One region of the Exiguobacterium sp. s56 genome, then DNA from elsewhere that is predicted to be linked to it. Evidence: riboswitches for the same ligand, from Rfam matches in the RefSeq annotation. Region 1 holds a riboswitch; each other region holds the start of a gene.

Region 1 (5,607 bases):
ACGTCGTCACTATACGACTCAAAAGCGTGCTCGCTCAATTCAAGTTCGACGAGACGCCCGCACTGCTCGGCCAAGACGAGTCCGGTGTTGACGCCGGCGTCAGCTGAGCTGTCACCACTCAAATAACGGGCCTCGTAAAACTTCGCGACCGTGTCGATGACACCTGCCCGAAAGTATTCATATGGTGAGCGCGAGATGACCCGTGAGTCAACGATGACCCGTTCGATGACGACGCGGAACATGTCGTAGCGGTCGTAGCTCCCGTCCTCCTGATAGACGACGCTGAGCGGTGTGAACGCCGCACAGTTCGAGGCGAGCGTTGGGACGACGATGAGCGGGACGTTCCGTTGATAGGCGACGAGTTTGGCCGTATCGACGAGCTTGCCACCTCCGACGGCGATTAACACGTCGGCGTCCAACGGTTTGAGCCGTTTGACTTCCGAGTCCGTGCACTCCCCGCTGAACCTTGTTGCCGGATAGTCCGCGATGGCCGGAAAGATGGCTCGGACGACGTCATACCCTTTCTGACCGTGCAGGACGTGGGCACGGCGGCCGTCGACTAAGTCATCAAGACGGTCGAGCGCGTCATCGGCGTGGTCATATTCAAGGACGGCCTGACGAATCATGCGCGCACCTCCTCATAGGCGGCAAACAACCGCTCGATTCGTTCGACGGCCTCGTCAATCTTCGGTTCCGGTGAGACGAGGCCGAAGCGGACGTATCCGTTCCCTTCCGAACCGAAGAAATAGCCCGGGGTGACGGCGACACCGGCTTCATGCAGCAGTTTCCGCGAGAACGACTTGGCATCACCCTCAGGCACTTTCGCCCAGACGAAGAACGAGCCTTCCGGCGGTTCGACGGCCCAGCCGGCCCGGTTCAACCCGTCGATCAGGCGATCACGCCGTGCCTCGTACAGTCGTGCCAAGTCATCGCGAATGGTACGGGGCGCCTCGAGCGCAGCGACAGCCGCCGCCTGGATGGCCGAGAACACGCTGACGTGGACGTGGTCCTGATACGTGTTGATCGCCTCGATGATGTCCGCGTTCCCGACGGCGAAGGCGACGCGCCAACCGGACATGTTGAACGCTTTCGACATCGTATATACCTCGATGCCGACTTCTTTCGCCCCTTCCGCCTGCAGAAAGCTAGGCGGGACATGGCCATCGAATCCGATGCTGCCATATGCGAAATCGTGGACGACCATCAAGTCCCGCTCCCGGGCGAAACGGACGGTATCGTCAAAGAAAGCGGGTGAGGCGACGGCTCCGGTCGGATTGCTCGGGTAGTTCAAATACATGAGTCTTGCATCTTGCGTATCGAGCGTCTCATAGTCCGGCAAGAAGCCGTTCTCTTCCCGGAGGACGAGGTCACGGACGACGGCACCGGCGAGGCGTGCCCCCGAGATGTAATCAGGATAGCCGGGATTCGGTAGCAAAATTCCGTCGCCAGGTTCGAGTACGCATTGCGGCAACGTGATGAGACCAGATTTTGAGCCGATGAGAATCGCTACTTCTGTCTCGGGATCAAGTTCGACTCCATACTCATTCAAATAGAACGTCGCCACTGCTTGCTTCAGGCGGGCCTGACCGCGGAACGGACCGTATTGATGGGTCGAGGCGTCGAGGAGCGCCGTCTGAAGCGCGTCACAGATTGGCTCAGGCGTAGGCAGGTCAGGCGTCCCTTGTCCGAGTCGGATGATGTCGCGGCCGGCTTGTTCGAGTTCGGCCACCTCGTTCGCGAGTCCGACGAAATGTTGAGGTGGTAACGTTTTAAGTAGATGTGAGCGTCTGTCAGTCATGAATAGTCCTCCTATGCAAAAAACACCCCTTTCCGCGGAAAGGGGTGTCGAGATACGGACGTATTCAAACAACCACCTTTCCATCTCTCAAGGTCACCTTGCTGGAATTAGCACAGTATTGAATCAATCTGTTGCTGAAGCTTCATCGGGCCAGTCCCTCCGCTTCTCTTGATAGAAAGTGTTTTATATGCGATTTGTCTTTTTGTAATATGTCACTTAGTTAACCAAACGTTACCAATCTTGTCAATCCTTTTTTGAAAATGAGCATGTCCTCTTGAATCCCGATAAAAAAACGTTCATAGTGAAAGTGAACGTTATTCTACAAAATTTAAAACATGAGGGGATGGACCTTTGGAATTAAACCGTCAATTGATTTGGAAGTTGAGCGTGATCGGCCTGATCCTGCTCGTGCTCTGGAAAGTCATCAGCGAACCGGATACGATTTCGCAGATGATGCATTATACGTTCCAGTTGCTGACGCCGATTATTATGGGAATCGCCATCGCGCTGCTCCTGAATACCGTCCTGTCCTATATAGAAGAACGGTTTCAACTAAAACGATATCAAGGCTTGCTGATCGTCTATATCATCTTTATCGGGATTCTCGTCATATCTGCGGTGACGCTGTTCCCACGCATTTATTCGAGCCTCGCCTCGCTCATCGAGGAACTCCCGTCCTATATCCGGCAAATCGACGGGTATCTGTCACAGTTGAACACGTATTTGAAAGAGTATAACGCGACAGTCGCCCAGGCCATCGATTTCAGCCGGTTCGAGGAGCGCTACTCGGGCTGGGTCGAGACGGCCGTCTTGTCGTCGGTCAGCTACGTGTCGAGCTTCACGATGACGCTCATTAACTTCTTGATTGGGATCGTCATCTCGATTTATCTTTTAAAAGACAAAGAGATTTTTGCCCGCATGTTCAAGCGGCTGTTGTATGCGATGTTCCCGGTCGCGTCAGCCAAGACGACGATCGACATCTTCCAAGAGATGGATTACATCTTTAAACGCTATATCATCGGGAAGTCGCTCGACTGCCTCATCATCGGGGTGCTGGCCGTCGCCGGTCTGTTGATTATCGGGGCGCCATACGCGCTTCTCCTCGGCGTCATCGTCGGTGTCTTGAACTTCATCCCGTACGTCGGGCCGCTGCTCGGGATGATCCCGGCGTTCATCATCACCTACTTCTATGACCCGTTCACGGCGCTCATCGTCCTCTTGTTCATCTTCTTGTTGCAACAATTCGACGGACTCTGGCTCGGGCCGAAGATTCTCGGCGACAGCGTCGGCATCACGCCGTTCTGGGTCATCACGTCGATCATCATCGGCGGCAGCCTGTTCGGCCTCGTCGGGATGTTCATCAGCGTGCCGGTCACGGCGATGATTCAAGTCGTGTTCTCGCGCTTGATCGACTACCGGCTCAGTCGCAAGAACTTGAATGAATTGTTATGACACATTGACGATTTAGGTTGACACATTTCACAGAAATATCATAATCTTGAAGAGAAGACAGTCCAATGCAGAAAGGAGAGGTACCGATGTCAGTCATTCAACGCTCGCACGTCCAAGTCCATATTGACCGGCAGGCGCCTCTCCGTGATTTGAATCCGTGACGTTCGCCCGCCTTCCGAGGCATGTCTAAGATCGTAGGGACGCGTATGCCTTTGTGCATGCTGCGTCCCTTTTTACATTCCAATAATTAAAGCAGGTGAACCTAATGATTCAATCACTCAAACGACTCGACCGCAATATTTGGATCCGCTTCCTCGGGGAGACGATCACCGGCGTCATGATGTTCATGATCGCGCCGTTCCTTGTCCTCTATTACAGCGACAAGCTCGACAGTTATATCCAGGTCGGTGTCATCATGGCGACCGGTCCGATCATGGCCCTCATCGGTTCGGTCGTCGGCGGACGGCTCGCAGATTTGTATGGCCGTAAACCGATCATGATGATCGCCATCCTCGGCGACGCGCTCGCGCTCGTAGGTTTCGCGTTCGCCGAGACGTTTTGGCCGCTCCTCCTTTTGAACGCCATGCTCGGCTTGACGAACTCGTTGTTTCATCCGGCCGCGAGCGCGATGGTGGCGGACGTGACCGAGCCCGAACAGATGAACGAGGCGTTCGGCCTGTTGCGGATGGGCCATAACATCGGGGCGGCGCTCGGCCCGCTCCTCGGCAGCGCCGTCCTGTTCATCGACCGGCAGTATATCTTCTTCTCGGCGTCATTCGTCTTTATCCTTTATGCGCTCGTCCTCGGCCGCTTCATCCGGGAGTCGCTCCCGGAGACGACCGAGGCCGATACACCGTCTAACCGGGACGTCCTACGGGTGTTCTATAACGATAAGGTGTTCCTCGTCTTCATCTTCGCCGGTGTGTTCATCTCGATGGGCTTCTCGCTCATCGAGAGCATGTTGCCGCTGTTCTTGCGCGAGTCGATGCCGTCGTTCACCGACCGTGAGAATCCGTTCGCCTATATGCTCGCCTTGAACGGCATCATGGTCGTGTTGTTCCAGTTCCCGATTGCCTCGAAACTCGGGCGCAAGCCGTTCGGCAACGTCATGCTCGCCGGGGCGACCATCTTCGGGGTCGGCATGATCCTGATCGCGGTCATGCCGCGTCTCCTCTACTCCCTCGGGACACCGTACCTCGTCCTCGTGAGCGTCTTGCTCGCGGTATACGCGTTCTATACGCTCGGTGAGATGATCATGTCCCCGGTCCAACAGACGTTCATCGCCTTGATCGCTCCGGAGAATATGCGTGGGGCCTATAACGGGGCCGCCAGTATCCAATGGTTGATCGGCGGGGTGACGGCTCCAATCATGGCGAGCCTATTCTTCGATCAGCGGGCCGGACATATCGCCTTGATTCTCGTCGGGGCGGCCAGTTGTGTGTCAGGCCTCATCTACTGGCAGCTCGGACGTCGCGTCAGTGCGGCCGAAGCGAAACAAAAGACGGCTTGACCTATATAAATCACACTGAACCTAGTCGTTTAGTGTGATTTTTTAATTCGTTGCAAATTCGTTAAATTTTGAATATTTGCTTCTATTATTCTTTACAAACATAATGATTCTTTTTATGATAATACGGTTAAGGAGGGATCTTTCATGGAAAGGATCGATAAACAGAAAATTGTGGACAGCGTGCCACAAAAAGGTTTTTTCGGACAGCCGAAAGGGTTGTTCACGCTATTCTTCACTGAGTTTTGGGAACGGTTCTCGTATTACGGGATGCGTGCGATCCTCGTCTTCTACATGTATTACGAGGTATCAGATGGCGGTCTCGGTCTCGACCAGAACGTCGCCTTGTCCATCATGTCGGTGTATGGCGCACTCGTCTACATGTCGGGGGTCATCGGGGGATGGCTCGCTGACCGTGTGTTCGGGACGTCCCGGGCCGTCTTCTTCGGCGGTGTGTTCATCATGCTCGGTCATATCGTACTGTCGATTCCGGGTAGCCTGACGTTCTTGTTCATCTCAATGGCGTTGATCGTCATCGGGACCGGTCTCTTGAAACCGAACGTCTCGAGTATCGTCGGTGATTTATACAATGAGACGGACCGTCGTCGTGACGCCGGGTTCAGTATCTTCTATATGGGGATCAACCTCGGTGCCTTCATCTCGCCTTTGATCGTCGGAGGGGTTCAAAAGAGTTATGGCTTCCATTGGGGCTTCGCGCTCGCCGCGGTCGGGATGTTCATCGGTCTCGTCGTCTTCATGGTCACGAAGAAAAAGAACCTTGGTCTCGCCGGTTCATACGTACCGAACCCGTTGACACCGTCTGAAAAGAAAAACGCAATCAAGTATACGA
Region 2 (5,607 bases), on a different contig from region 1:
GCTCGCGATGATTCTTATCCCGAACATGATTGCCGTCTTGATGTTGAGCGGCGAAGTGAAGCGCTTGACGACCGAGTTCTTCACGTCCGAGAAATATTATAAGAAAGACGTCGCCGAGAAGAAGGCGTCGTAATGACAAACCCGGCTGCGATTGCAGCCGGGTCCTTTTTATGTTGATGATTCGATGTTGTCAATCGCTTGGCGAATCCGTCCGACCGAGGCATCGAACTGTCCTTGTTCCTCGTCCGTCAGTTCGATCTCGACGATTTGGCGGATACCAGTCCGGTCAATCAAGGCCGGTACGCCGATATGGAGACCTGAGGCACCGTATTCGCCATCGAGATGGGCACCGATTGTCACGACGGAGTTCTCATTCCGGACGATGGCGCGGACGATTCGGAGGAGCCCGAGCCCGATCGCGTAGTACGCCGCGCTCTTATATTCGATGATTTGATTCGCCGCATCGCGGACTCCTTGATAGATGGCGTCCAAATCTTCTTGGCGATACGATTCATTCTCCTCAAGTAGCTGCTTCATCGACTTCCCGTAAACGCGGGCGTTGTCCCAGGCGACGAAGCCCCCAGCACCATGCTCGCCCATATAATAGACGTGGCAGTTCCGTGACGACAAGTCGAAGTACTCGCCTACCTTATAACGGAGACGTGCCGTATCAAGGACTGTTCCTGAACCGATAACGCGATGTTTCGGCAAGCCGGACGCCTTCCAGACGACGTGTGCCATGACATTAACCGGGTTCGTCGCGACGACGATGATACCGTCGAATCCGCTCGCCATAATTTGTTCCGTGACATGTTGCATGACCTTCGCATTTTGTTCGGCGAGGTCCATCTGGGTCTGACCGAGCTTTTGAGCGGCACCGGCCGTGATGATGACGATATCGGCGTCGCGGCAGTCCGAGTAGTCACCTGCCCAAATTCGGACCGGACTCGGGGCGAATGATATCCCGTGATTGAGGTCCATCGCCTCCCCTTCGGCCTTGGCGTGGTTCGAGTCGATCAAGACGAGCTCTTCACAGAGCGCCGCCATCGACAGTTGATAGGCGAAACTGATACCGACCCAGCCGGCGCCGACGACGGCGATGCGGGTGATGTCTTCTGGGTCAATCGTGTTCAAGTGATCCATCTGCTTCATCCCTTTCTAAACGTGTTCTCTTACTTAGCATACCCGACTCGCCTTCGTTTTACGACAAAAACTAAACAATCAGTATATACAAAGTAAATACAGGATTACGCTATACGTCACGTTTCGGTTCAAATATTCCCGTATCTCGAACATAGCCAAAAATTTGAATCGTTTTATTGTCCTGTATAAACGGGATTCGTTCTTTCGTTAAAATAAATATTATTTCATCGGTCATGTCACATACGTCCGGTTCGACGATTGCTCCCTTGTAGACTAACACCTTTGGTCGCAATCGAATCCATTCGATTGATTGTAGAGAAGACTCTATCCAAATGTCTTCCCACTCTCCCCATAACAATTCGTACTCAGACAACGACTCACTTGGAAATAACGTATCTTCTCCTAAGTATTTGATTTGATACGGGAGCGCATAACACAATGCTTCTGATAGAGCTCGATTTCATGCAGTTCTTTTCGTCGGTCCACCCAATTCACCTCTACCGTATTTGTTCTAATTTTACAATCGCTCGTAATACTTCATCCCGATTCTGCTTTTTCTTCATTTACTTAGGCAAGCGACTCTCAATACTGCGATTCGCCCTGTCGCTTGTCCGTATCATCGCCTCGATATAACGCTTCATGTAGCCGAGGTGCTCTTGGTTGTAAGCCCATAGTACATGACCACAACAACCTGTTTGTAGATAGAGCGGCAATCCGAAATGAACATCGATAGCTCCACCGATATATTTTGTACCGTTTTGCTTCATTTGCAGATGACCGCAATGGAAACAGCTCAGGCGTACCTCATTAATCTTCTCCAAAACGTCCGCTCGGCCCCCACATTGTGGACAAATCACAAACATTTGAGACATGAACGTCTCCAGTTCTCGACTCTCTAATAAAAATCGATTGGTCACGACATCGCCCCCTCGTTTCATTATACAAAAAACCAGCGAAGTCGAGCTTCGCTGGTTGTCGAGATGGCATTACTTGTTGGTTTTTTGGAGCACTTTCAACCCTGTACCCATGTCAGACGCGAGCACATAGTTTTGATCGACGTACACGCCCCAGATATTCGCATCGGCCGGCACGTATTTTCCGATTTGTACCGGGTGACTTGGATTCGAAATATCAACAGTTCGAACCCCGCCCGCATAGTGAGACAAGTACAACGTGTTCCCATGTACTTTTGGATCGTGTACCGTTTTACCGAACGTCACTTGTTCAGCCGGATTCTCAGAGATGTCTTCTGTCAAATCCGTCTTGAATTCGCTCAATAGTTTTGGATTCGTTTTGTTTTTAATGTCGAAGATCCGTGTGTATCCGTAAGCTTGTTCGTAGCCTGATTTAACCGGTGCATACACTTCTCTTGTTTCAACGAGTACCGTGCCCGCCTTTTGCAAGTGCCGCCGAGTGCGCCGAGCCTTGTTGATCCGATGCGAACGCTGTGCGTCCTTCGTATGTCACGTTATCTGGGTCTGAAATATCCAAGATGATCGTTCCAAGATCCCAGAACGAGAGAAACGCTGTTTTCCCGTTCTCATCCGCATAGGCGCTATGATTGAAGACCGGTCTCTTCTTGCCATCTGGTGCGTTCCAGTTGTATCCGTCAAAGCTTTCATCGACTTCTGCTAATGAGCGTGGATCGAACTCATATAGCTTCTTCGGTTCCGCCGGGTTGGTGACATCGACGAGTTGGAAGTCCTTCTCTTTACCGTGTGAATAGTAGTCCGCGTAAGGGTTCGAGGCAAGGACCAATACCCGGTCCCCTTGTGTCGTCAAGTAAAGCTCATGTGTGCCTCTCGTTTTCTTCGTCACTTCATAGAAACCCAACTTCTTCGGCTCATACGGGTTCGTCACATCATAAATCAGGAATCCACCTTTAGAATTCGGATTTTTAGAGTCGAGTTGTTGTGCCGATACAACCGCCAAATCTCCTTTGAACGATTTTGTGTTCACCGTCTTCACGATTACTTTTTCCTGCCAAGTCCCAGGAATGTCTTGGTCGGCGAATACAGCGACTTCTTTCGGGTTGGATGGATCTTTCAAGTCAAACACGCGAACCCCGCCGTTTCCTCCACCGGCAGTATTTGTTCCTGTGTATGCGAACCCTTTATGGGCGTACACGTCGGCCGTACTATTTTTTACGCCTTCTCGGATTTCCTTTAATGATACTGCTGCCGTCTCATGTAGATACTTGACGTTCTTGCTTCCTTCCGTCACGGGAACCGAACTGATTTCATCCGAATTGCGCTCCCCTTTCTCAATGATGATGTCCCCAAGCTCGTCATGCGCATATGTAACCGGTAAAGCTGACGAGACCGTTAACCCTGTGACGAGCGCTGCACTTAATAAGAATTTTCCTTTCAAAATAAATTCCCCCTTATATTTTTTTGATAGAAACTCTGTTAGAGGCAGAATACAAAAAAATCCTTCTGAACTCATAAACGAGACAGAAGGATTCCTAAAAATTCCGATTTCCTCTCATCTCTCAGCGTTCGCTGTTAGATTTAGCACCGTTTCCGTACTGGCGATTCAGTACGGATGGTTGCCGGGCTTCATAGGGCTAATTCCCTCCACCTGCTCTTAATAAGAGTATTCATATCAAATTACTTTGTATTATGACGACGTTTCCATGGAATGTCAATATATTTTTCTGCATAATCTTTACAGGTGAAGTTTTCATTCACTCTCGCTCCCGATAATAGTGAACCGGCCGAATCTCGAGCCTCCACCCTAACGCTTCCGCTTCGGGCACTTGGGTCGTCGGATGGATGGAAGCGATTCTGACCGCGTCCTCCATATCCACCGCTTCAATCACGAACGCACTTCCCATGACTTCCTTCGATGCCGTAACAGGCCCATCCGTAATCGAAATCTCCTGTGACTCCCGCTTGAGTTGCTTCATGCTCGCTTCAAGCCCCATGTCCAACAACACTTGTTCACTTGCATATAGCTCCTGTAAGTATGGTTCACACGTCGCCATGATTTGATCGATTTCTAGGTCGGTCTTTTCGTTCATTTTGTCAGCGTTGAAATATCCCGTTACCAAGAACATCATGTGATCTTCTCCTCTCGAATCTACAGTCATGCATCATCTTATCCCATTCCCTATTCCCTGTTTACAGGCATTGCCTACACAAAAAGACGGTCGACATGAAATCATGTCAACCGTCTTTCCTCATCTATTCAGGATTATCCAATCGATCCTTCCATCTCAAACTTGATGAGACGGTTCATTTCGACGGCATATTCCATTGGCAATTCTTTCGTGAACGGCTCGATGAAGCCCATGACGATCATCTCAGTCGCTTCTTCTTCCGAGATTCCACGGCTCATGAGGTAGAAGAGTTGCTCTTCTGACACTTTAGAGACTTTCGCTTCGTGCTCGAGTGAGACTTGGTCGTTCAAGATCTCGTTGTACGGGATCGTGTCCGACGTCGACTCGTTATCCATGATGAGTGTGTCACATTCGATGTTCGAACGTGCACCTTTCGCTTTACGACCGAAGTGGACGATTCCGCGATACGAGACTTTTCCGCCTTGTTTCGAAATCGACTTCGAGACGATTGACGACGACGTGTTCGGTGCGAGGTGAATCATTTTCGCGCCCGCGTCTTGGTGCTGCCCTTTACCGCCGAGAGCGATTGAGAGCGTCATACCGCGTGAGCCTTCACCTTTCAAGATGACGGCCGGGTATTTCATCGTGAGTTTCGAACCGATGTTGCCATCGATCCATTCCATCGATCCACCCGCTTCACAGACAGCACGCTTCGTGACCAAGTTGTAGACGTTGTTCGCCCAGTTCTGGATCGTCGTATAGCGGCAATATGCGTCTTTGTTGACGAAAATCTCAACGACCGCTGAGTGGAGTGAGTTCGTCGTGTAGACCGGTGCTGTACATCCTTCGACGTAATGGACAGAAGCGCCCTCGTCGACGATGATGAGCGTCCGCTCGAACTGACCCATATTCTCCGAGTTGATGCGGAAGTAAGCTTGGAGCGGTTGCTCGAGCTTCACGCCTTTTGGTACGTAGATGAACGAGCCACCTGACCATACAGCCGAGTTGAGCGCCGAGAACTTGTTGTCCGTCGGCGGAATCAATTTTCCGAAGTACTCACGGAAGAGGTCTTCGTTTTCTTTGAGCGCCGTGTCTGTATCTTTGAAGATGACACCTTTCGCTTCAAAGTCTTCTTGCATGCTGTGATAGACAACCTCAGACTCATACTGAGCCGAGACGCCTGCCAAGTATTTTTGCTCCGCTTCTGGGATTCCGAGCTTGTCAAACGTACGTTTGATTTCTTCAGGAACCTCGTCCCACGAGTGCTCTGTCTTTTCAGACGGTTTGACATAATACGTGATCTCATCGAAATCGAGTGCCGTGAGATCGCCGCCCCATGTCGGCATCGGCATTTTGCGGAACTGTTCGAGTGATTTCAAGCGGAACTCGAGCATCCATGCCGG
Region 3 (5,607 bases), on a different contig from region 1:
CGATGGTCATCAACAATTTTTTGGCGATGTTTGCCCCTTCCTGTAGGACGGTGAGTTCCTGTTCTGAGAACGGCGTCGTTCGGGCCAGGCTCCAAATGTAACCGAGCACGTCACCTTGTTGCTTGATGACGACGGCCGCCCGCTCACCGAGACCGACGGCCATTCGGGCCGGGATGACGACCGGTTCGTCGCGGTCGATCACTTCTTGAAGGATTCCACTTTCCCATAAGTCCTCGATGACCGCTTCCGGGACACGGCGGCCGATAATCGTCGCGATTCGTGCCGGGTCCGTCGAGTCGGGGTGGGTGCTATAGGCCAGTAACTGATGGTGTCGATTCTCAATCGTGATGGGGGCCCGAATCGCTTGCCCGATTGCTTCGGCGAGCGTATCGAGCGACTCATAAGATTTCTGCAAAAAAGGCATGTCGATTCCTCCTCTCTTTCACTATACCGTCTCTGTTGTGAAAGTTCACAAAAAGATGGTGAGTTTTTAGAAGGGGGGAACGACATGCCTGCATCATTCACATTAAATTGGGAAAAACAGTCCGACCACGAGACCGAGTAAAGCCCCGACGATGACTTGGAACGGGGTATGACCGACCAGTTCATTTAAGATGGGTGTCTCGTGCTTGATTCCTTTGAAGTAGTCGTTCAACAAGCGGGCCTGGAATCCGACCGCCTGACGAACGCCGGTCGCATCGTACATGACGATCGTCGCAAAAATCAAGGCGAGCGCGAACATGCTGGAATCGAGCCCTTCGATTCGACCGATGACGGTCGCTAAGGCGACGACGGTCGAAGAGTGGGAACTTGGCATCCCACCCGAGGCAAACATGATTTCTAATTCAAAATCTCGTGTTTTAATGAGTTCGGTTACGAGCTTGGCTGCTTGTGCGATGAACCAAGCGAGCAAGGCGGCGAGTAAAGGTTCGTTAAAGAGCAATCGATTCACTTCCTGTCTGACAATGGTATCTACACTATACCCGATTCTGTCATCGGCTAGACGTAAAGTTTCTGTCAAAAAAGCACCCCGAGCATAGGCTCGAAGTGCTTTCTGGTCGATTTTTGTTACCCGACGACGCCTTCAGTCTGCTGAAGTTTGTCCGCGATATTCTCGATGATATAGCGGTTACGTGGATGCTCCTGGCACTCTTTCGAGCATGAACGCATTTGTTTCGGTTCACACTCTTCACAACAGAAGTGTTGGGCATTACACACCGGGTTGGCACAATTAACGTAGCGGACCGTCTTCGTTCCGCAGTGCATACACTCCGAAACAACGGACGGGTTGACCGTGTTGACCCGGACGTTGATGCGCTCGTCAAAGACGTAAAGCTCACCTTCCCAGTCTTCGCCTTTCGTGGCTTCGTCTTTGCCGTACATGGCGACGCCGCCTTTAAGGTGGAAAATGTTGTCGTGACCTTGGTCACGCATATATGCGGTAAATTTCTCGCAACGGACGCCTCCGGTACAGTACGTGAGTAACGTTTTCCCTTCGTAGAGGTCCTTGTTCTCTTCGAGCCAATCTGGCATGTAACGAGAAGCCTCTACATCGATTTTGATCGCGTTTTTAAAGTGACCAAGATCGTACTCGTAGTTGTTACGAACGTCGAGGATGACGACATCGTCGCGATTCATCATCTCTTTCCATTCTGCCGGTTCGAGGTATGCACCGTGCTGTTTAGGCACGTCGAACTCACCATCAAAGCGCCACGTCACAAGCTCTTTCTTATGACGAACAAAAATTTTCGAGAACGCATGCTCTTCGACTTCATCGATTTTGAACTCGATGTCGCTGAATAGCGGGTTCGCTTTCAAGTCGTTCATGTACTGCTCGGTCTGTTCCCAAGTCCCAGAGCACGTCCCGTTGATTCCTTCGGAAGAAATCAAAATGCGTCCTTTGATACCGAGGTCCTTGCAATACTTGAGGTGCTCTTGTGTGAGCGTTTCTGGGTCTTCGATATTGACGTACTTATAGTACAGCAAGACCCGCATTGGTTTTGTTTCCATGTGTGTTACTCCCCTGTGTTCAGTTTTTTGCAGGAAAACGAACGTTGGGTTGTGTCGTTCGACGAACGGACTTGCCTGCAACCACAAGTCCATATTATATGATAGATATCACAGCGGAATTTCGCAAATACTTTTTATTTTTTTACGGCGGTGGGCAGGGGGATGCGTCTTCCTGAGCGAAATCGGGTAAAAAGGGAATAACGAAAGTTGAAGGTGGAAACTGACATGCTGACATCACTCCAACAATATATTTTAAACTTGATTGAATGGCTACAAGGACTTCCGGGCGGACCTTGGGCAGGACTCGGGGCACCTTTCCTGGAAGCCATCTTTCCATTTCTCCCGCTCGTCCTCATTATCTCGGCGAACGCAGCAACGTACGGTTTTTGGCTCGGGACGTTATTGTCGTGGGTCGGAAGCTTGCTCGGGACGATTCTTGTGTTTGCAGCTGTTCGCTACGTCTTTCGAAAGCCGATGACGCGATGGCTCGAGAGGCATAAACAAGGCGTCTATTGGCTCGAACGCATCAATCATATGAGTCCGGTCTCGCTCGGGTTTCTCTACTCGCTCCCGTTCATTCCGGTCAGTTTGATTACGTATTTACTCGCCCTCATCCAAATGCCGCTCCGGACGTTCATTATGGCGGCCGGGTTTGGGAAGTTGCTCGTCGTCTTGATTTTCTCTGTCATCGGTGACCAGTGGGAAGAGTTTATTCAAAGCCCGTTCCGATTATCGATGCTCGTCCTGTTGCTGTTCGTTTTGTGGGTAATCAGCCGCGGACTCGAAGAACTGCTCAAACGGCGTGCCTTCAGAAAACGTAACGAGCAGCTGAAACGTGAACTTGAAGCGAAACGACAAACGACCTTGTGAAGCGACTGCTTCACAAGGTCGTTTTCGTTAAGCGCGTTTTTTGAAACGCGGGAAGTTAAAGGCGATGGCCAATCCTCCGCAAATGAACAACAAGAACGGATAGAACATATACGGCACGAGCGCCGGTGATGCCGTGTTCGTCAGTTCGGCCGCAATGAGAAGCTGTGCCCCGTAAGGCAACAGACCTTGGACCCCACACGAGAAGATATCGAGTACACTCGCAGACTTTTTACGTTCGATGTCATAATCGTCGGCGATGTTCGCGGCGAGCGGCCCAGCCACGAGAATCGAAATCGTGTTGTTCGCCGTCGCGACGTTTGTCGCACTGACGAGCCCGGCGATGCTCCACTCCGCGCCGGCCCGTCTTTTAATTCGGGACGTGAGCGCGTCACGCAAGTACGTGAGTCCGCCGTTATGCGAGATGAGTCCGACGAGCCCACCCATGAGCAATGTCAGGAGTGAAATCTCGGCCATGCCCATCATGCCGTCCGCCATGGCGGTGACGTACGTGGTGACGGCTAGACTGCCATCCAACAGACCGATGATGCCGGTCAGGGCGATGCCGCCGAGCAAGACAAGGATGACGTTCATTCCCGTCAAAGCGAGCACGATAACCGCCAGATACGGAATCAATTTATACCATTCAAACGCCGCCGGCTCGATGGTGGATTCTCCGCTCGATAGGACAGCGAGTAAAATCGTTGTGATGACGGCTGCCGGCAAGACGATCCAAAAGTTGGTGCGGAACTTGTCGCGCATGTTCGTCCGCTGGGTGCGGACGGCTGCGATCGTCGTGTCTGAAATGAACGACAAGTTATCTCCGAACATGGCACCCCCGACGACGGCTGCTGCCGCGATGGCGATATTGACGCCGCTTTCCTCATGGATGCCGAGAGCGATCGGAGCCAGTGCGGCAATCGTCCCGGTCGATGTACCCATCGCCATCGAGATGAAGGCTGCGATGACGAATAGGCCGCTCAATAGGAGCGAGGGCGGTAGTAACGTCAATGCCGCATTGACGGTCGCGTCAATCGCACCGATTGCTTCGGCGACGCTTGAAAACGCACCGGCGAGCAAGAAGATGAACACCATGATGAGGATGCTCGGGTTCCCGGCACCTTGGGCGACGCGTTCGACCGTCTGGGTGACGCTCCCTTTCGTCATCATCGCCGCGACGATGACGGCAATCAAGGCCGCAATCAAGACGGGGAATTTATAAAAGTCGTCATAGTAGATGCCTGCCCCGATAAAGAAGACGAGGAAGACGAGTAAGGGCAAGAGCGCCCATTTGTTAGCTGTTGGTTGTTCCAATCGATTCACCTCATTCATTAAAATAAAAAGAGAGCCTTCTGAAAAAAGGCTCTCTCTACAAGAAACACTTTTTTCATCTTTCGAGCAGACCGCTCGCTGGATTTGGCACAGGTTACCCGCTGCCGAGACGTCATCGGGCCAGTCCCTCAGTCTCTCTTGATAAAAAAGTTGTGATATTTAGTTATAAGACACGTTCCCTAACGTACCTGTTTCAAATCTGCTTGTCAATAGCAAACCCCCACGCGATGAACGTGGGGGCGAGTCAGGTCGTTAAGAAATTATAGTGGGCGACGCGGTTGCGACCGGCGTACTTCCCACCGACGTAGAGCGCGCGGTCAGCGTTACGAATCGTATCGTCAAGACGTTTGTCGCCGAACGACTGAATCGTATCGACACCGATTGAAGCGGTGACGGGTATATCGATTCCGTCGACGTGGAACGGTTTGTTCTCGATTTGTTGACGGATGCGCTCAGCAATCTCGACGGCGGCCTCAACATCACAACGGTTTAAGAGCAAGATGAACTCTTCACCACCGTAACGGGCGGCAAAGTCTTCGGTGCGGAGCACTTGACGAATGCGGCGACCGAATTCTTGGAGCACACTGTCTCCGACTTGGTGACCGTGCGTGTCGTTGATTTTTTTGAAGAAGTCGATATCGAGCATCGCGACGGAAATCGGATACATCGAGCCGTCCGAGATCTGTTGAATCCCGTATTCATAAAAAGCCCGTGCATTGGCAAGCAGCGTCAAGCTGTCCGTCCGGCTCTCGGTATAGAGGCGGTCGCGTTCATGACAACGACTGATCGTCCGATTGAACGACTTGAGCAGTTTGACAATCTCGCGTTGAATGATGGGCGGATAGCCATAGACGTGCTCGCCCGTCATCACAATCCACGTGCGGATTCCTTCGATTTCCTCGGAACGGACCGAGATGAAGCTATGATAGTCTTCATTAAATTCGTTCGACAGCGGGGCGTCCCATTCGAAGCGCATCTCGTACTCGACCGAGGCTTCGTTCGGATAGGTTGCATCGAGTAATTCAAAGACGACATGGCGATCGATCGGCTGGCGCGTCTTCAAATCAAAGTAAAGTGTGCGATCAAACAGTTTGAACTCGACGTACCCTTCATCGTACTCGTTGAGTCGCTCACATTGACTGAGGAACACTTCGATGGCTTGTGCCTCGCTTTGCGATAGCGATACGGCTTCTTTTGCTTCATCATATTGTTCAATCAACGATTTGAAGGCGTCTTGTCGACCTTTTTGAATGATGAGTCGCTTAATAAAGAACGTGAGTGCGGCGGCGATACTGCTGACGACGAGCAAGTTCGTCTCTCGGAAGAGCGAGGCCGCCAAAATGAAGACGAGACTGACGATATACGTGTAAAACGCGATACTTAAAAAGTCGCGGACCG
Region 4 (5,607 bases), on a different contig from region 1:
TTGAAAGAGAACGGCATCGACTATACATATATCCATATCGTCGAGGCGACGCCGTCGAAAGACGAGTTGGCTGAACTATGGAAACAGTCGGGTCTCCCGCTTAAAAAATTCTTCAATACGAGCGGACAAGTGTATCGGAACGAAGGCATTAAAGACAAGCTACCAAATCTATCAGAAGACGAACAACTCGAGCTTCTTGCGAGCAATGGTATGCTTTTAAAGCGCCCACTCGTGACAGATGGTCAAAAATCAACTGTCGGATTTTCAGAAAAGTCGTTTACAGACGTTTGGGGCGAAGTGCTATAATACTCGTGTGAGTCTAATTCATTTGAGGGGGAAGTTAAGATGAGCAAAGTACCTGCCAATCTACGTTATTCAAAAGAGCACGAATGGGTGGAAGTGAACGGAAGCGTCGCCCGCATCGGGATCACGGATTTCGCACAAAGCGAACTAGGGGATATCGTCTTTGTCGAACTTCCTGAAGTCGGTGGCACGATCTTACTCGATGAGCCATTCGGTTCGGTTGAATCGGTCAAGACCGTATCAGAGCTTTACGCACCGATCTCTGGGAAAATCACAGCAGTGAACGAATCACTTGCCGATTCACCAGAACTCGTCAACGAAGCACCGTTCGAAGGCGCTTGGATGATCGAAGTCGAGTTGAACGACGCGTCAGACGTCGACAAGCTCATGTCAGCCGAAGAATACGAAGCGATGATTCAAGGCTAAACAAAACCCGGTTTCTCTTTACGAGAAGCCGGGTCTTTTTGATTAATCGAAGTCGAGACGGTAATGATCAGGCTCGATGAGCGACGTCCGGTTGAACAAACGATAGAACAGAATCCCGAGTGCGATTGGGATGAGCCCGAACAAGACGACGACAAGCATGACGTTCCAGAGCGCGAATCCTCCCGGCATCAAATGCAAGGCGTTGACCGGACCGATTAGACCCGAGACGCCGAATCCGGCACTGATTGGCGTGCCTTCAATCCGAAGGATACCTGCGAGCGCTCCAAGGATGGCCGCATTGGCGAGTACCGGCAACATCATGATCGGACGACGGACGAAGTTCGCCATTTGAATCTTCGGTGAGCCGAGGAAGTGGGCGATCGACGTTCCGGTCGCGTTCATCTGCCAGCCAGCGATGGCGAGACCGAAGCCGGCAGCGACGACGCCAAGGTTGGCGGCCCCTGCAGCGACACCAGACAGGCTGATCGCTGTGGCAATCCCGACCGTGGAGATTGGTGAGACGATGATGAGCGAGAACGCCATCGCGATCAACATGCCCATCACGATTGGCTGCAGTTCCGTCATCGTCATGATGATCGTTCCGACGTACGTCGTGATTTGTGAGATGTATGTGAGCAGGAACGCCCCGATACCTCCAGCGACGACGATGACCGTCATCGGCAAGACGAGCACCGTGTATGTCTTCAAGCGTGGCGACAACTGCATGACGAGGAACGTCGCGAGAGCGGCCGTCACACCGGCCGTGATGACGTCACCGATTCCGGCCATGAGGAACGCTCCTTCCTCGATGCGGATGGCGCCACTTCCGACCTGGGTCGCGATGCCGATCGTCCCGGCCTCGAGCGCCGAGCGTCCGAACTGCATGGCGACGGCGACACCGATGATGACCGGTAAGAGGCGCATCGCAATCGTCGTCGCATCTAAGATGAACTGCAAGGACGGAAAATACGGCAAGATGGCTTTCGTTAATTCACCGAGCAAAGCGCTCGGGATGAGGGCAATGAGAATGGCAAGACTGAGGCCGTTCAAGACGTTCATTAAAAATTGTTTTCCGGTAAGCTTCTCTTCCGTCATTGGGGATTCACCTGTCCTTTTCTACTGGTTTGCTGTTATGTACAAAAGTGATAAAGTTAATGACCATACTATGCCTCTTTCTGCTGAGCGTCAACAAGAAATGTTGAAATGTTCAGAATTTTCCATTTGAGCACAACTTTTGAACCGACTGGGCCGGATTCATATACTTAGAAGAGAGGTGAGCAAAATGATGACAGACGGATTCTTATATATATACGCCCCAATGTGCGGTACATGCGCCGTGGCCGAGCGGATGCTCTCGGTCGTCGAGGCGGTCGACCCAGAATTGAAGATTGAAAAACGCGATGCCAACTTTATCCCGAACGAGCTCGAGGCATATCAGGTTATGAGTGTCCCGGCGCTATTGAAGCTGGAGAATGGCCAAGTTCGCGATCGTTTGTACGCGTTTCAAAACGTCCAGCACGTCCTATCTTTCGTTAAATGAGATAGGATGATTAGAATAATCTGAAAATTTTAAATAATCAGTTGACACAGAAAGTTCACGAATGATATATTCATTACAACATCTTACTTGAACACAACATAGGACGAGATTTTCCCGTCATCAAGACGTTTTCGAACAACCGCTGCATGAGCTTACGCGATTTCAGGTGGACCTTCCCTTCGATTGTCCCCCAAAAAAATCAAGCGTCGGGGCACCGGTCGCGTAATTGCATGGTCCGTTCGAAGACCGAGTGATGGTTGGGTAAAAATCCCCCATATAAGGATGAATGCTCTGATCGGGCAAAAGAGGTTCATCTATGGGTTGTCCTTCAGTGACTCAAGGTGCTACGTTCTGTGTCATCCTCGGATGGCACCTTTTTTATTTTTTCGCATAAAATAGTTTGACATGAAAATAATATGTCGCTATGATAAGGCTAATCGAATACGCAACCACTCTTATCAAGAGAGGCTGAGGGACTGGCCCTATGACGCCCAGCAACCGCGGAGCAATCCGAAATGGTGCTAATTCCAGCAAGGTGAGAACCTTGGAAGATGAGAGCAATCGTTGTCCGTACGATAAAGTACGCACGTTTGCTCAAACGTGCGTACTTTTTTTGTTGTCAGGAGGGAAATGGATTGATTCAATTACGCAATGTGGCCAAATGGTTCGACACGAAAAACGGTCGGGTCCAGGCGGTCGATGATGTGTCGCTTACAATCGAAAGCGGCGAAATTTTTGGAATAATCGGATATTCAGGTGCGGGGAAGTCGACGCTCATCCGCTTGCTCAACCGACTCGAGGCACCGTCAAGCGGTGAAATCGTGGTCGCCGGCAGCGAGCTGACGAAGCTCACACCAAAGGAACTACGCGGGGTACGTAAAAACGTCTCGATGGTGTTCCAACACTTCAACTTGTTATGGTCGCGCACAGTCGCTGAGAATATCAGCTTCCCGCTCGAACTCATCGGGGTACCGGCGAGCGAGCGCAAACGCCGCGTCCAAGAACTCGTCGAGCTCGTCGGCCTCGCCGGACGAGAAGACAGCTATCCGTCACAACTATCGGGCGGCCAAAAGCAGCGAGTCGGGATAGCCCGTGCGCTCGCTACGAATCCAGAAGTGCTCCTCTGCGATGAAGCGACGAGCGCACTCGACCCGAAGACGACGGATTCGATTCTCGAACTGCTCGTCAGCATCAACAAGAAACTCGGGTTGACGATCGTCCTCATCACCCATGAGATGCACGTCATCCAAAAGATTTGTCACCGTGTCGCCGTCATGGAGGCCGGAAAGGTCGTCGAGACCGGGCAAGTCGCCGACGTGTTCCAACACCCGGAACAGCCAATCACGAAAGAGTTCGTCAAACAGATCGGCGCGGTCGAAGACATGTCGCTCACGTTCGAACATTTGAAAGCTCGTTATCCGAGCGGTCAAATCGTCAAGCTCAAATTCTTGAACGAGACGGCCGAACAACCGATTCTGTCGGAAGTGTTGAAGCAGCATGACATCGGCTTCAACATCATCGGCGGAAACGTGACGCAGTCACAAGTCGGTGCCCTCGGGACATTATTCATCCAATTGATCGGAGAGCCGGCTGAAGTCGAGCGGGCCATCGCCTCAATCCGATCACAGGCAGTGGAAGTGGAGGTAGAAAGCGATGTTTCCTAATGTAGATTGGCAAGTCATGTTAGAACAGACGTGGGAGACGCTCTATATGACGCTCGTCGCCGGAGCCGCGACGTTCGTCATCGGTCTCGCCCTCGGGATGCTCCTATATGTCACAAACGAGCCGCTCATGATGAAGAACCGTCCGATTTACACGGTCATCAGCGCGGTCGTCAACATCTTCCGGTCGATCCCGTTCATCATTTTGATTATCTTGCTCATCCCGTTCACGTTACTCGTCGTCGGGACGATGCTCGGGTCAACGGCAGCACTGCCGGCACTGATCATCGGTGCGGCCCCGTTCTATGCGCGGATGGTCGAGCTCGCGCTTCGCGAAGTCGACCGCGGCGTCATCGAGGCGGCTGAGTCGATGGGTGCGACAAAATGGCAGATCGTCTATAAAGTGTTGTTCCCAGAAGCATTGCCGGCCATCGTGTCAGGCATCACGGTCACGATCGTCGCGATCGTCGGTTACACGGCGATGGCAGGGGTCGTCGGCGGTGGAGGACTCGGGAACTTGGCGTTCCTCGAAGGATTCCAGCGTTCACAAAGTGACGTCACGTTCGTCGCGACCGTCTTAATCTTGGTCATCGTCTTCGTCATTCAGTTCATCGGCGATCGACTCGTATCTGTAATTGATAAGCGTTCTGCTTAATCTAAATAGAAAATTTGGAGGGGTTTTATAATGAAATCATGGAAAACAGTACTCGGTTTAACGGCAGCTTCAGCACTTACGATTCTCGCGGCTTGCGGCGGTGGGGATTCAGAATCAGGTTCAGGCGATGACAAGACACTCGTCGTCGGCGCATCAAACGTCCCGCACGCTGAGATTTTAGAGCACGTCCAAGACGAATACGAAGAGAAGGGCTATACGCTCGAAATCAAGAAGTTCCAAGACTACGTCCTCCCGAACAAGACGCTCGCAGACGGGGAGTTGGACGCGAACTACTTCCAACACGAGCCGTACCTCGAGTCGCAAATGGCTGAAAACAAAGACTACAAATTCGCTTCAGCCGGCGGCGTTCACATCGAGCCGATCGGTGTGTACTCGAAAGACTACGCGTCACTCGATGAGCTTCCAGAAGGCGCGGAAATCATCATGAGCTCGTCGGTCGCTGACCACGGACGTATCCTCACGATGCTTCAATCTGAAGGCTTGCTTACACTCGCGGAAGGCAAGACAACGGACGCGACGGTTTCAGACATCGTCGACAACCCGAAAAACTTGGAGTTCAAGACGGACGTCGAAGCGGCACTTCTCCCGCAAGCGTTCAACAACGGTGAAGGGGACGCGGTCCTGATCAACACGAACTACGCGATTGATGCCGGCCTCAACCCACTCGAAGACGCAATCGCTCTCGAAGGCGAAGATTCACCTTACGTCAACTTGATCGTCACACGTGAAGGCGACGAAGATGATGAGCGCGTCAAAGCACTCCTTGAAGTCCTCACGTCAGAAGAGACACAACAGTGGATCTTGGATGAGTACAAAGGTGCGGTCGTACCGGTCAAACAATAATTTCGTCAAGGCCCGGGCTATCCCGGGCCTTTTTTATTTGGAGTAGTTTTGGTTCACCAATAGAAGTACACTACATATATGTAGGAAAAGGGGGGATCCGGATGAACATACGACACATTCATCCGCTGACGCTGGGTGTCTTGTTTGGCACATTTTTT

What was found. A riboswitch is a leader RNA that binds a small molecule or an ion and turns the genes downstream of it on or off. The one in region 1 is predicted to bind S-adenosylmethionine.
Region 2: linked by a shared signal. The riboswitch ahead of KNP71_RS07915 (LVIVD repeat-containing protein) and the one ahead of KNP71_RS13085 (aminotransferase class I/II-fold pyridoxal phosphate-dependent enzyme) in region 1 are both predicted to bind S-adenosylmethionine.
Region 3: linked by a shared signal. The riboswitch ahead of KNP71_RS11055 (Na+/H+ antiporter NhaC family protein) and the one ahead of KNP71_RS13085 (aminotransferase class I/II-fold pyridoxal phosphate-dependent enzyme) in region 1 are both predicted to bind S-adenosylmethionine.
Region 4: linked by a shared signal. The riboswitch ahead of KNP71_RS07865 (methionine ABC transporter ATP-binding protein) and the one ahead of KNP71_RS13085 (aminotransferase class I/II-fold pyridoxal phosphate-dependent enzyme) in region 1 are both predicted to bind S-adenosylmethionine.

What each region holds. Positions count from the first base shown of each region.
Region 1 is NZ_JACSLR010000015.1:30,708-36,314, reverse strand. It holds gene KNP71_RS13090 (iron-containing alcohol dehydrogenase family protein) at 1-626, opposite strand, end outside; gene KNP71_RS13085 (aminotransferase class I/II-fold pyridoxal phosphate-dependent enzyme) at 623-1,798, opposite strand; SAM riboswitch class I at 1,876-1,976, opposite strand; gene KNP71_RS13080 (AI-2E family transporter) at 2,150-3,250, shown strand; gene KNP71_RS13075 (MDR family MFS transporter) at 3,516-4,760, shown strand; gene KNP71_RS13070 (peptide MFS transporter) at 4,905-5,607, shown strand, end outside.
Region 2 is NZ_JACSLR010000006.1:110,306-115,912, reverse strand. It holds gene KNP71_RS07930 (alanine/glycine:cation symporter family protein) at 1-133, shown strand, start outside; gene KNP71_RS07925 (L-lactate dehydrogenase) at 169-1,143, opposite strand; gene KNP71_RS16015 (DUF6678 family protein) at 1,253-1,582, opposite strand; gene KNP71_RS07920 (hypothetical protein) at 1,707-2,060, opposite strand; gene KNP71_RS16010 (LVIVD repeat-containing protein) at 2,130-2,507, opposite strand; gene KNP71_RS07915 (LVIVD repeat-containing protein) at 2,518-3,513, opposite strand; SAM riboswitch class I at 3,625-3,739, opposite strand; gene KNP71_RS07910 (YciI family protein) at 3,830-4,204, opposite strand; gene sufB (Fe-S cluster assembly protein SufB) at 4,339-5,607, opposite strand, start outside.
Region 3 is NZ_JACSLR010000011.1:43,976-49,582, reverse strand. It holds gene KNP71_RS11075 (PucR family transcriptional regulator) at 1-424, opposite strand, end outside; gene KNP71_RS11070 (divergent PAP2 family protein) at 527-952, opposite strand; gene trhO (oxygen-dependent tRNA uridine(34) hydroxylase TrhO) at 1,069-2,010, opposite strand; gene KNP71_RS11060 (TVP38/TMEM64 family protein) at 2,236-2,880, shown strand; gene KNP71_RS11055 (Na+/H+ antiporter NhaC family protein) at 2,908-4,209, opposite strand; SAM riboswitch class I at 4,262-4,357, opposite strand; gene KNP71_RS11050 (GGDEF domain-containing protein) at 4,454-5,607, opposite strand, start outside.
Region 4 is NZ_JACSLR010000006.1:99,532-105,138, forward strand. It holds gene KNP71_RS07845 (arsenate reductase family protein) at 1-306, shown strand, start outside; gene gcvH (glycine cleavage system protein GcvH) at 346-729, shown strand; gene KNP71_RS07855 (PTS sugar transporter subunit IIC) at 772-1,824, opposite strand; gene KNP71_RS07860 (thioredoxin family protein) at 2,012-2,269, shown strand; SAM riboswitch class I at 2,722-2,827, shown strand; gene KNP71_RS07865 (methionine ABC transporter ATP-binding protein) at 2,905-3,933, shown strand; gene KNP71_RS07870 (methionine ABC transporter permease) at 3,923-4,585, shown strand; gene KNP71_RS07875 (MetQ/NlpA family ABC transporter substrate-binding protein) at 4,616-5,449, shown strand; gene KNP71_RS07880 (MDR family MFS transporter) at 5,551-5,607, shown strand, end outside.